3 regions of the Mesorhizobium sp. ISC25 genome follow, and region 2 is predicted to be linked to each of the others. Evidence: predicted binding sites of a transcription regulator. Region 2 holds the regulator's gene; each other region holds the start of a gene.
What was found. Region 2 encodes PhoB, which activates phosphate uptake and scavenging genes when phosphate is short. Its sites were predicted from a motif close to TGTCATNNANCTGTCAT; they were not measured.

Region 1: a site for PhoB is predicted at 1,509-1,525, ahead of ppk2 (polyphosphate kinase 2). Genes of this name have one in related genera too.
Region 3: a site for PhoB is predicted at 2,061-2,077, ahead of RQ479_RS09740 (RNA degradosome polyphosphate kinase). Genes of this name have one in related genera too.

The regions. Positions count from the first base shown of each region.
Region 1 covers NZ_CP135441.1:1,708,074-1,711,352, reverse strand. The annotation lists gene RQ479_RS08755 (hypothetical protein) at 25-183, opposite strand; gene RQ479_RS08750 (aldo/keto reductase) at 307-1,350, opposite strand; gene ppk2 (polyphosphate kinase 2) at 1,632-2,552, shown strand; gene RQ479_RS08740 (dihydrofolate reductase family protein) at 2,602-3,249, opposite strand.
Region 2 covers NZ_CP135441.1:5,401,496-5,404,774, reverse strand. The annotation lists gene RQ479_RS26530 (ROK family protein) at 79-1,323, shown strand; gene phoB (phosphate regulon transcriptional regulator PhoB) at 1,333-2,022, opposite strand; gene phoU (phosphate signaling complex protein PhoU) at 2,039-2,746, opposite strand; gene pstB (phosphate ABC transporter ATP-binding protein PstB) at 2,779-3,279, opposite strand, start outside.
Region 3 covers NZ_CP135441.1:1,920,123-1,923,401, forward strand. The annotation lists gene RQ479_RS09740 (RNA degradosome polyphosphate kinase) at 1-1,987, opposite strand, end outside; gene RQ479_RS09745 (zinc-finger domain-containing protein) at 2,138-2,383, shown strand; gene RQ479_RS09750 (FAD-dependent monooxygenase) at 2,403-3,279, shown strand, end outside.

The DNA.
Region 1 (3,279 bases), 2.8 Mb from region 2:
GACCGCCTGACAGGCCTGATATCATCACTCGGCCGTTTCGGTGTTGGTCTGGGGCTCGCTTTCGCCCTCGGGCTTCGAGCGCTCCTTGGCCGCGACCTTGGCAGCCTGCTTTTCCGCCTTCTTGGCAGCCTTCTGCCGGTCGCGTTCCTTGCGTTCCTGACCGTAGTTCGGTGCTCGTGCCATATCGTTTCCTTTCATTGTGCTTGGCCTTTGCCTAGGAGCATTGGGCCGCAAACACAACACCGCAAGGCACGATAGGCTCCATATCTCGGCGCAGTCCGGCGAGCCCCGCTTCAGGGCGTTTTTTCAGGCGCCGTCCCGGTCGAGGACGAGATCGGCGGGCCCGAACCGGTCCTTTGCCGTGAATTGCTGGTGCCAGTAGGGATAGAGCACGGGCGGCCTGCTGACCACGTCGAGGCGTGTGCGCTCCTCGTCGCCGAGCACCAGGCTTGCAGCGGCGATATTGTCCTTGAAATGCGCTTCGGTTCGTCCGCCGATCACCAGCGAACTGACGGCGGGCCGGCCAAGCAGCCAGGCAAGCGCCACCTGCGCCGCCGACACGCCGTGGTTCTTGCCGATATCGATCAGCACGTCGACGATCCGCCACAGCCGGTCCTCGTCGCGGATCGGCGGTTCCGACCAGCCGCTGAGCTGGCGGGCAGTCGGCTGGTCACGGTGGTATTTGCCGGACAGCAACCCGCCGGCAAGCGGGCTCCAGACCAGCACGCCGAGCCCCTGGTCGACCGAGATCGGCAACAATTCATATTCGGCCTCGCGCGCTTCCAGCGTGTAATGGATCTGCTGTGTGACGAAGCGCGGCTGGTGATGACGGTCGCTGATCCCCAGCCCCTTCATAACTTGCCAGCCGGAATAATTGGAGCAGCCGACATAACGGACCTTGCCCTGCGCGACCAGCGTGTCGAGCGCGGCGATGGTTTCCTCAAGCGGTGTCAGGCCATCCCACTCGTGGAGGAAATAGATGTCGATGACATCCGTCCTGAGCCGCTTAAGGCTCCTTTCGCATTCGCGGACCAAATGGTAGCGCGACAGGCCTTCATCATTGGGGCCTTTGCCGATCCGCATGCGCGCCTTGGAGGCGATCAACACGTCGCCCTTGCGCTTGCCGCCGAGCGCCTCGCCGATGATCTCTTCCGACACCCCGTTCGAATAGACGTTGGCGGTGTCGATGACATTGACGCCGGCATCGATGCAAAGGTCGATCATCCGGCGCGCCTCGTCGAGATCGGTCTTGCCGACCGCCGAAAACGCGCCGCCGCCGCCGAACGTCATGGTGCCCATTGTCAGCGTCGAAACCTTCAGCCCGGAACGGCCGAGAGTGCGGTATTCCATGTCGTATCCTCACGATTTATCGGGAAAGGGCGTTGCAAACGACAGCCCTGAATGAACCGGGCATTTGTAGGATAATTCGTTCCGCTTGTCGCCCCGTGTTACAGGGGCAACATCGATCACATCTTCCGGATTGAACGCACAGCCAGCGCAGTAGTGGCTGCAATAAAACCGTCATTGCCGGCCTATACTAACATCGGTCCAGCGCTTCGATTTCCGGCCGCCGGGCCGGGCGGCAGAGCGCCTGACAGCGGCCGGCAAGGCCTGTAAGCGGAGCAGCGCAAATGACCGAGATAAAACAGAATTCCCCGGCCAGGGACTGGCTGGAAGCGGAACTCGCCGACACGCTCGATGAAGACTATGAGCTGGAAATCTCGGAGCCGGCGCTGTCGATGGAGATCGCCAAGATCTACAAGAATGCGCATCCGCCATCGATCGACCGCCTGCAGTATTTTCGCGATCTCATCACGCTGCAATCCGAATTGATCAAGCTGCAATCCTGGGTCGCCTATCACAAGAAGAAGCTCGTCGTGGTCTTCGAGGGCCGCGACTCGGCGGGCAAGGGTGGCGTTATCAAGCGCATCACCCAGAGGCTTAATCCGCGCATCTGCCGCGTCGCAGCACTTCCGGCGCCGACCGAGCGCGAGAAGTCGCAATGGTATTTCCAGCGCTACGTTCCGCATCTGCCGGCCGGCGGCGAGATCGTGCTGTTCGACCGCTCTTGGTACAACCGCTCGGGCGTCGAGCGGGTAATGGGCTTTGCCCAGCCGGATCAGGTCGAGGAGTTCTTCCGCGACGTTCCGGATTTCGAACGCATGCTGGTCCGCTCAGGCATTACGCTCGTCAAATACTGGTTTTCGATCACCGACGAGGAGCAGCAGATGCGCTTTTTGATGCGCATCCACGACCCGATGAAGCAATGGAAACTATCACCGATGGACCTCCAGTCGCGCGTGCGCTGGGAGCAGTACACCAAGGCCAAGGAAGAGACCTTCGCCCGCACCAATATCCCGGAAGCCCCGTGGTTCATCGTCGAGGGCAACGACAAGAAGCGGGCACGGCTGAACTGCATTGACCATCTCCTCAAGCAAATGCCCTATGAGGAGGTGCCGCACGAGGAGATCACGCTGCCGGAGCGCGTCTTCAATCCCGAATACGAGCGCCAGGTACTGCCGCGCGAACTGTATGTGCCGGAGAAGTACTGACTAAAGCGGCGAGGAGGGCGCTGCCTCCGTGGCGGCGCCCTGCAACAAGCTAGGTGCGCTCGATGATGACGTGCGTGGCCTTCGGCGTCGCGACCTGCTCGCTGCAGCGATAGCCGAGCTTGGGCGTATCGATGCCGGCAAAAAGGCTCTCGCCGGCGCCTAGCAGGACCGGTGAGATCGCCAGATGCATTTCGTCGATGAGCTTTTCCTGGAGATATTGCCGGATCGTGGCGACGCCGCCGCCGAGCCGTACGTCCTTGCCGTCAGCCGCTGCTTTCGCCTTTTGCAGCGCTGAGTGGATGCCGTCGGTCACGAAATAGAAGGTCGTGCCGCCCTCCATGACAATGGGATCACGTGGATGGTGCGTGAGCACGAAGACCGGCACATGGTAGGGCGGGTTGTCACCCCACCAGCCTTTCCAGCTGTCATCCGGCCATTCGCCGCGGATCGGCCCAAACATGTTGCGGCCGAGGATCCATGCGCCGACATTTTCGAAGCTGCGTGCCGCGAACGCCTCATCAGTGTCCGTGGTCCCGCCATCCTTGCCGAGGACCATCTTGCGGAAGGTGCGGGTGCCGAACATCCATTCGTGCAGGGCTTCCCCGCCAACACCCAGCGGGTTCTTCAGGTCTTGGTCGGGACCGGCGCCGAAGCCGTCGATCGACAGGGTGAAAGCGCTGACGCGAAGTTTGGACATGAGAGCCTCCTCGATAACCAATTGTGAGAT
Region 2 (3,279 bases):
CATCCGACACTATTTGTCGGACATTACCGACGGCTTCCGGTTCATGAGCGGCCGCGGCAACCGGGAGGAAAGCAAACGATGTCGGTCGGAATCCGCCATGACGATTTGCGCCGGCGCAACCGGGCGATGGTGATCTCGGCGGTGCGCCGGGCCGGCCAGCCATCGCGTACTGAGATCGCAGCAACCACCGGCCTCAGTCATTCGACCATATCGGCGATCTCCTCCGACCTGATACGGGAAGGCATCCTCGCCGAGAGCAAGGCAAGTGAGCCCGTTTCGTTGAAACGCGGTCGTCCGCAGGTCGGCCTCGCCCTCAACCCGGAAGCGGCGGCGGTGCTGACCGTGGTTTTGTCGCTGAATTTCCTGTCGGCCGCCATTATCGACTATGCGGGACAGGTAGTCGCCGAGGAACAGCGCCGGCTGGACACGCTGACCATGCCGCGCGACGAACTGATCCGCGAATGCATGGCCATCGTCCGGCGCCGGCTCGAGGATCCAGACCTTGACGTCCGCAGTGTCGCCCGCATTGCCCTGGCGATTCAGGGCATTACCGACTCCCCTGCACGCGCCATGCTGTGGTCGCCGATCACGCCGCAGACCGATATCGCCTTTGCCGACATGCTGGAGGACGAATTCGGCATCCCGGCCACGGTGGAGAACGACTGCAATATGATGGCGGTGGCTTTGCGCTGGCGCGATCCGGATCGCTATCGCGACGACTTCATCGCCATCCTGCTTTCGCACGGCATCGGCATGGGGCTGGTGCTCAAGGGCGAGCTGTTCACCGGCACGCATTCCTCGGGCGGCGAGTTTGGCCACATGATCCATCGTCCGGGCGGCGCGCTCTGCCGTTGCGGACGACGCGGCTGCATCGAGGCCTACGCCGGCAATTACGCCATCTGGCGCAACGCCAGGCAGATGAGCGAAGACAGCGAACCCATCGCCGACGTCAGCGACGCCGACATGCGCGCACTGGCGGCCCGGGCACGCGAGAAAGATGGGCCGGAACGCGAGGCCTACCGCAAGGCCGGCGAAGCGCTGGGTTTCGGTCTCGGCTCGCTGTTCGCGCTGATCGATCCGGCGCCGGTCGCGATGGTCGGCGCCAGTGCCGCCGCCTTCGATCTGATCGAGCCGGCCTTGCGCCAGGCCATCGCCCAGACCGCCGGCGGCCAGCATTCGGGCTCGATCTCCTTCGACACCGAACCAAACGAATTGCCGCTGATCCGCGAAGGCTGTGCGATGCGGGCGTTAAGCTTCGTCGACCAGGAGATTTTCGCGCCGGGCGCGCAAATGAGGCCCCGCGTCAGAAAGAACGTAGCCTGATCCGGCGGATCAATCTTCCCTGATCGCGTAGCCGGCACCGCGGATGGTGCGGATGACATCAGGCATGCGGCCGTTGTTGACCGCTTTGCGCAGCCGGCCGACATGCACGTCGACGGTGCGTTCGTCGATATAGATCGTCTCGCCCCAGACATTATCGAGCAACTGGCTGCGCGAGAAGACGCGGCCCGGATGCCGCATCATGAACTCGAGCAACCGGAATTCGGTCGGCCCGAGCCTGATTTCGCTCTTCTTGCGATAGACCCTGTGCGATTCGCGATCGAGCACGATGTCGCCGACCTTCAGCACGCTGGACAGCACTTCCGGCTTGGCGCGCCGCAGCAGCGCCTTGACTCTCGCCATGAATTCCGGTGTCGAAAACGGTTTGACCAGATAGTCGTCGGCGCCGGTCGAAAGACCGCGCACCCGGTCGCTCTCCTCGCCGCGCGCGGTCAGCATGATGATCGGCAGCCGCTCGGTTTCGGGGCGCACCCGCAACCGGCGGCAGAGCTCGATGCCGGAAACCGCTGGTATCATCCAGTCGAGCACCAGAAGATCGGGCACATTCTCCTGCAAACGGATCTCGGCTTCGTCGCCGCGTGTCACCACCTCGACCTGGTAGCCTTCGGATTCGAGATTGTAGCGGAGCAGCACACCCAACGGCTCCTCGTCCTCCACCACCATTATGCGTGGTGCGATCATCGACTGGGCACCCCCATCATGTCACCGGCGTGGACATTGTCGTTTCGTCCTGCTTCGGACGATTGACCGGCAATTGCTCGCCGGTCAGCACATAATACGCATTTTCGGCGATGTTGGTGACATGGTCGCCGATCCGCTCCAGATTCTTGGCGCAGAACAGCAGGTGCGTGCAAGCGGTGATGTTGCGCGGATCTTCCATCATGTAGGTCAACAGCTCGCGGAACACGGACGTGTATTTGACGTCGATGCGCTCGTCGGCGGCACGCAGCTTGGCCAACCCGGCCGCATCGTCTGCAGCATATTCCTCGATGACGCCCTGCACCTGGATGAGCACCAGCTGCGCCATCGCGTCGATGGAATGCGACAGGTCGCGCGGTGTGACGTTGAGCCCGACCGCACTCACACGCTTGGCGATGTTCTTGGCAAGGTCGCCGATGCGTTCGAGGTCGCCGGCCATACGGATCGCTCCGACCACATGGCGAAGATCGTGGGCCATCGGCTGGCGTTTGGCGATCAGGGTGATGGCGCGATCGTCCAGTTCGCGTTGACGCGCATCCATGATGGCATCGTCGGAAACGACGCGTTGCGCCAGCACATTGTCGGAATTCAACAGGGCCTTGGTTGCCCCGCCGACCATCGAACCGGCGAGGTCGGCCATGTCGCGGATCAGCTTGCTGATCTGCTCGAGATCCTCGTCGAAAGAAGCGACTGTGTGTTCGCCCATGGTCCTGTCCTCATATGCATGATCGGAACGGCTCAGCCGAAGCGGCCGGTGATGTAATCCTGCGTGCGCTTCTCGCGGGGCGACGTGAAGATCTTCTCGGTCCGGTCGAACTCGACCAGTTCACCCAGATACATGAAGGCTGTCTGGCGCGACACGCGTGCCGCCTGCTGCATGTTGTGCGTAACGATGACGATCGTGTAGTCGGCTTGCAATTCGTCGATCAGTTCCTCGATCTTGGCGGTCGACAACGGGTCGAGTGCGGACGCCGGTTCGTCGAGCAGAATGACTTCCGGCTTCACGGCCACGGTGCGGGCGATGCAGAGCCGCTGCTGCTGGCCGCCGGACAGGCTCAGGCCGCTGGCGTTGAGCTTGTCCTTGACCTCGCTCCACAGCGCGGCGCGCTTCAATGCCTGTTCGACGCGGCCGTCCATCTCGGACTTGCCGAGGTTCTCGTAGAGCCTGACGCCGAAGGCGATATTCTCGTAGATCGACATCGGGAACGGCGTCGGCTTCTGGAACACCATGCCGATCTT
Region 3 (3,279 bases), 3.0 Mb from region 2:
CGAGCATGATCTGGCCGAGCACCTGCTCATGCACAGTTGGATTGGTGATCGGCACCATGGTCTCGACGCGGCGGTCGAGATTGCGCGGCATCAAATCGGCCGAGGAGATGTAGACGATCGCCCCGTCCGATGGCAGGCCGTGGCCGTTGCCGAAGCAGTAGATGCGGCTGTGCTCGAGGAAGCGGCCGACGATCGACTTCACCCTAATGTTCTCCGACAGGCCGGGCACCTGCGGCCTCAGGCAGCAGATGCCGCGCACGACGAGATCGATCTCGACGCCGGCACGGCTGGCGTCATAAAGCGCATCGATGATGATCGGATCGACCAGCGCATTCATCTTCATCCAGATGCGAGCCGGCCTGCCATCCAGCGCGTGGCCGATCTCGTCCGAAATGTGCTTGAGAATGCGGTTGCGCAGCGTGAACGGCGATATGGCCAGCCGCATCTGCTCGGCCGGCTCGGCATAGCCGGTGATGAAGTTGAACAATTGCGCGACATCGCGCGCGATCGTCGGGTCGGTGGTGAAGAAGGACAGGTCGGTGTAGATGCGTGCGGTGACCGGGTGGTAGTTGCCGGTGCCGAGATGCACGTAATTGCGTAGCCTACCGTCCTCGCGCCGCACCACCAGCGACATTTTCGCGTGGGTCTTGAGCTCGAGGAAACCGAAGACAACCTGGACGCCGGCGCGCTCGAGGTCGCGGGCCCAGCGGATGTTGGCCTCCTCGTCGAAACGCGCCTTGAGCTCGACCAGCGCCGTCACCGACTTGCCGGCCTCGGCGGCGTCGACCAGAGCGCGTACGATCGGGCTATCGTTGGAGGTGCGGTAGAGCGTCTGCTTGATCGCCACCACTTCCGGATCGGCCATCGCCTGGCGCAGGAACTGCACCACCACGTCGAAGGATTCGTAAGGGTGGTGGACGATGATGTCCTTCTCGCGGATGGCGGCAAAGCAATCGCCGCCGTGCTCGCGGATGCGCTCGGGGAAGCGCGGATTGTAGGGCGTGAACTTCAGATCGTCGCGGGCGACGGCGACGATCTCCGAGATCTGGCTAAGCGCCAGCGGGCCGGTAAGCACGCTGATGCGGCTGGCCGAGACGCCGAGCTCGCCGGCGACGAAATCGCGCAATTCGGCCGGCATCAGCCTGTCGAACTCGATGCGGATGACCGAGCCGCGGCGTCGCCGCTTCAGCGCCGTCTCGAACAGACGCACCAGATCCTCGGATTCTTCCTCGACCTCGATATCGCTGTCGCGGATGATGCGGAACGTGCCGGAGCCCTTGACCTCATAACCGGGGAACAGCTTGCCGATGTAGAGACTGACCGCCTCTTCGAGCGGAATGAAGCGGACGTGATGCTTGCGATCCGGCAAGCGGATGAAGCGCCTCAGCGCCACCGGCAGGCGCAAAAGCGCGCTCATTTCCTCGCCGTTCTTGCGGTGGCGCAATTGCAGCGCCATCGAGAAACCGAGATTGGGAATGAACGGAAACGGATGCGCCGGGTCGATCGACAGCGGCGTCAGGACCGGAAACACCTGCTCCTGGAAATGGTCCTCGAGCCAGGTCTTCTCGTCCTTAGTCAGCGCATCGCGGGTGATGCTTTCGATGCCTTCCTTGTTGAGCAACAGCATCAGCGCCGAAAGGCTGTTCTGCTGGTCCTCCTGCAGGCGCTCGACCTCGCGCAGCAACTGTTCGAGCTGCTGCTCGGGTGTGCGGCCGTCCGGGCTCTTCAGCACGATGCCTTCGCGCACCTGGCCGGCAAGACCGGCGACGCGGACCATGAAGAACTCGTCGAGATTGGCTGCCGATATCGACAGGAAGCGAACGCGCTCGAGCAGCGGATGATTGGCGTTCAGCGATTCCTCGAGCACGCGGCGGTTGAATTGCAGCCAGGAAAACTCGCGGTTGACGAAGCGGTCAGGATTGCCGCCTTCGCGGCTCGCAGCCTCTATGGTGATGAATTCGTTCTGCACCGGCTTCAGTTCGTTCATAGTTCCTGCTCTTCTCACACCCGTCCGCGGATTACGGTGTTAACCGGCTTAACTTATCCTCTGACAGGCTTTTGCGACAGTTTCATTTCATCGATCTTGCAAAGAGACGGGTTATGATCCAGATGCAATCGACAAGATCAGGAGGCGACGATGGCAGGCGGTTCCATTCCCCATTTCCAGAACGATGCGGGCTATCCGGCAATCGACATCGGCGTCAAGGAATTCATGTGCACCGGCGCCAATCCGCCTTTCGACCACCCGCATGTATTTCTCGATATGGGCGACGACAATGAAAAGGTCTGCCCCTATTGCTCGACGCTCTATCGCTATTCGCCAAAACTGAAGGCATTGGAAACGCAGCCGCCGGGCTGCCTCTATATCGACCAGGCCGCCTGATTCTTCCGCGACAAGCCTGATGCGAGAAACGCAGTCCCGGCAGGTCGTCATCGCCGGGGCGGGCGTCGCCGGGCTGACCGCGGCACTGGCCTTCGCCGAGCGCGGCTATCGGATAAAACTGTTTGAACAGGCGCAGCATCTCGAGGCTGCCGGCGCCGGTATCCAGCTTTCACCCAACGCGACGCGCATCCTACGGCAGCTCGGCGTACTCGATCGGCTGCTGGCGACGGCGGTGCGGCCGGAGGCGGTCGTGCTCAAGGATGCCGCCACGCTGCGCAAGCTGGCGCGCGTACCGCTTGGCCAGGCGGCCGAAACGCGCTGGGGAGCGCCCTATCTCGTTGCCCACCGCGCCGATCTGCAGTCAGCGCTGATGGAGCGAGTTTCGGAGCAGCCCGGTATCGATCTGATCGCTGGCTCGCGGGTGACCGACATCACAGCCGGACCGAAAGGTGTTGCCGTCACTGCATCGGTTGATGGCGAAACGGTCGAGGCTGGCTGTCTGCTGATCGGCGCCGATGGCGTCTGGTCGTCAGTGCGAGAAACGCTTGCCCGCAAGGCGGCCGAATTCGGTAGGAGCCGGTTTTCGGGCGAGCTTGCCTGGCGCGCCACGGTGGTCGCCGACAGCCCCGCCGGACAAACCTTTGCAGCGATCGGTGCGGCCGATTGCGTTACCGCCTTCCTCTATCCCGGCTTCCATATGGTCGCCTATCCGGTCAGCCGTGGCACTGCCTTCAATCTCGCTGCCTTCACCAAGGGCGAGCGCATCGCCGAAGACTGGTCGGGGAATGCCAACCACGCCAGCCTCGCCAGCGCCATGCGCGGTACCGCGCCGGCGCTGGCCCGTCTGGCGAGCGAGGCGGCGCCGTGGACGGCATGGCCGATCCACACCGTCGAGC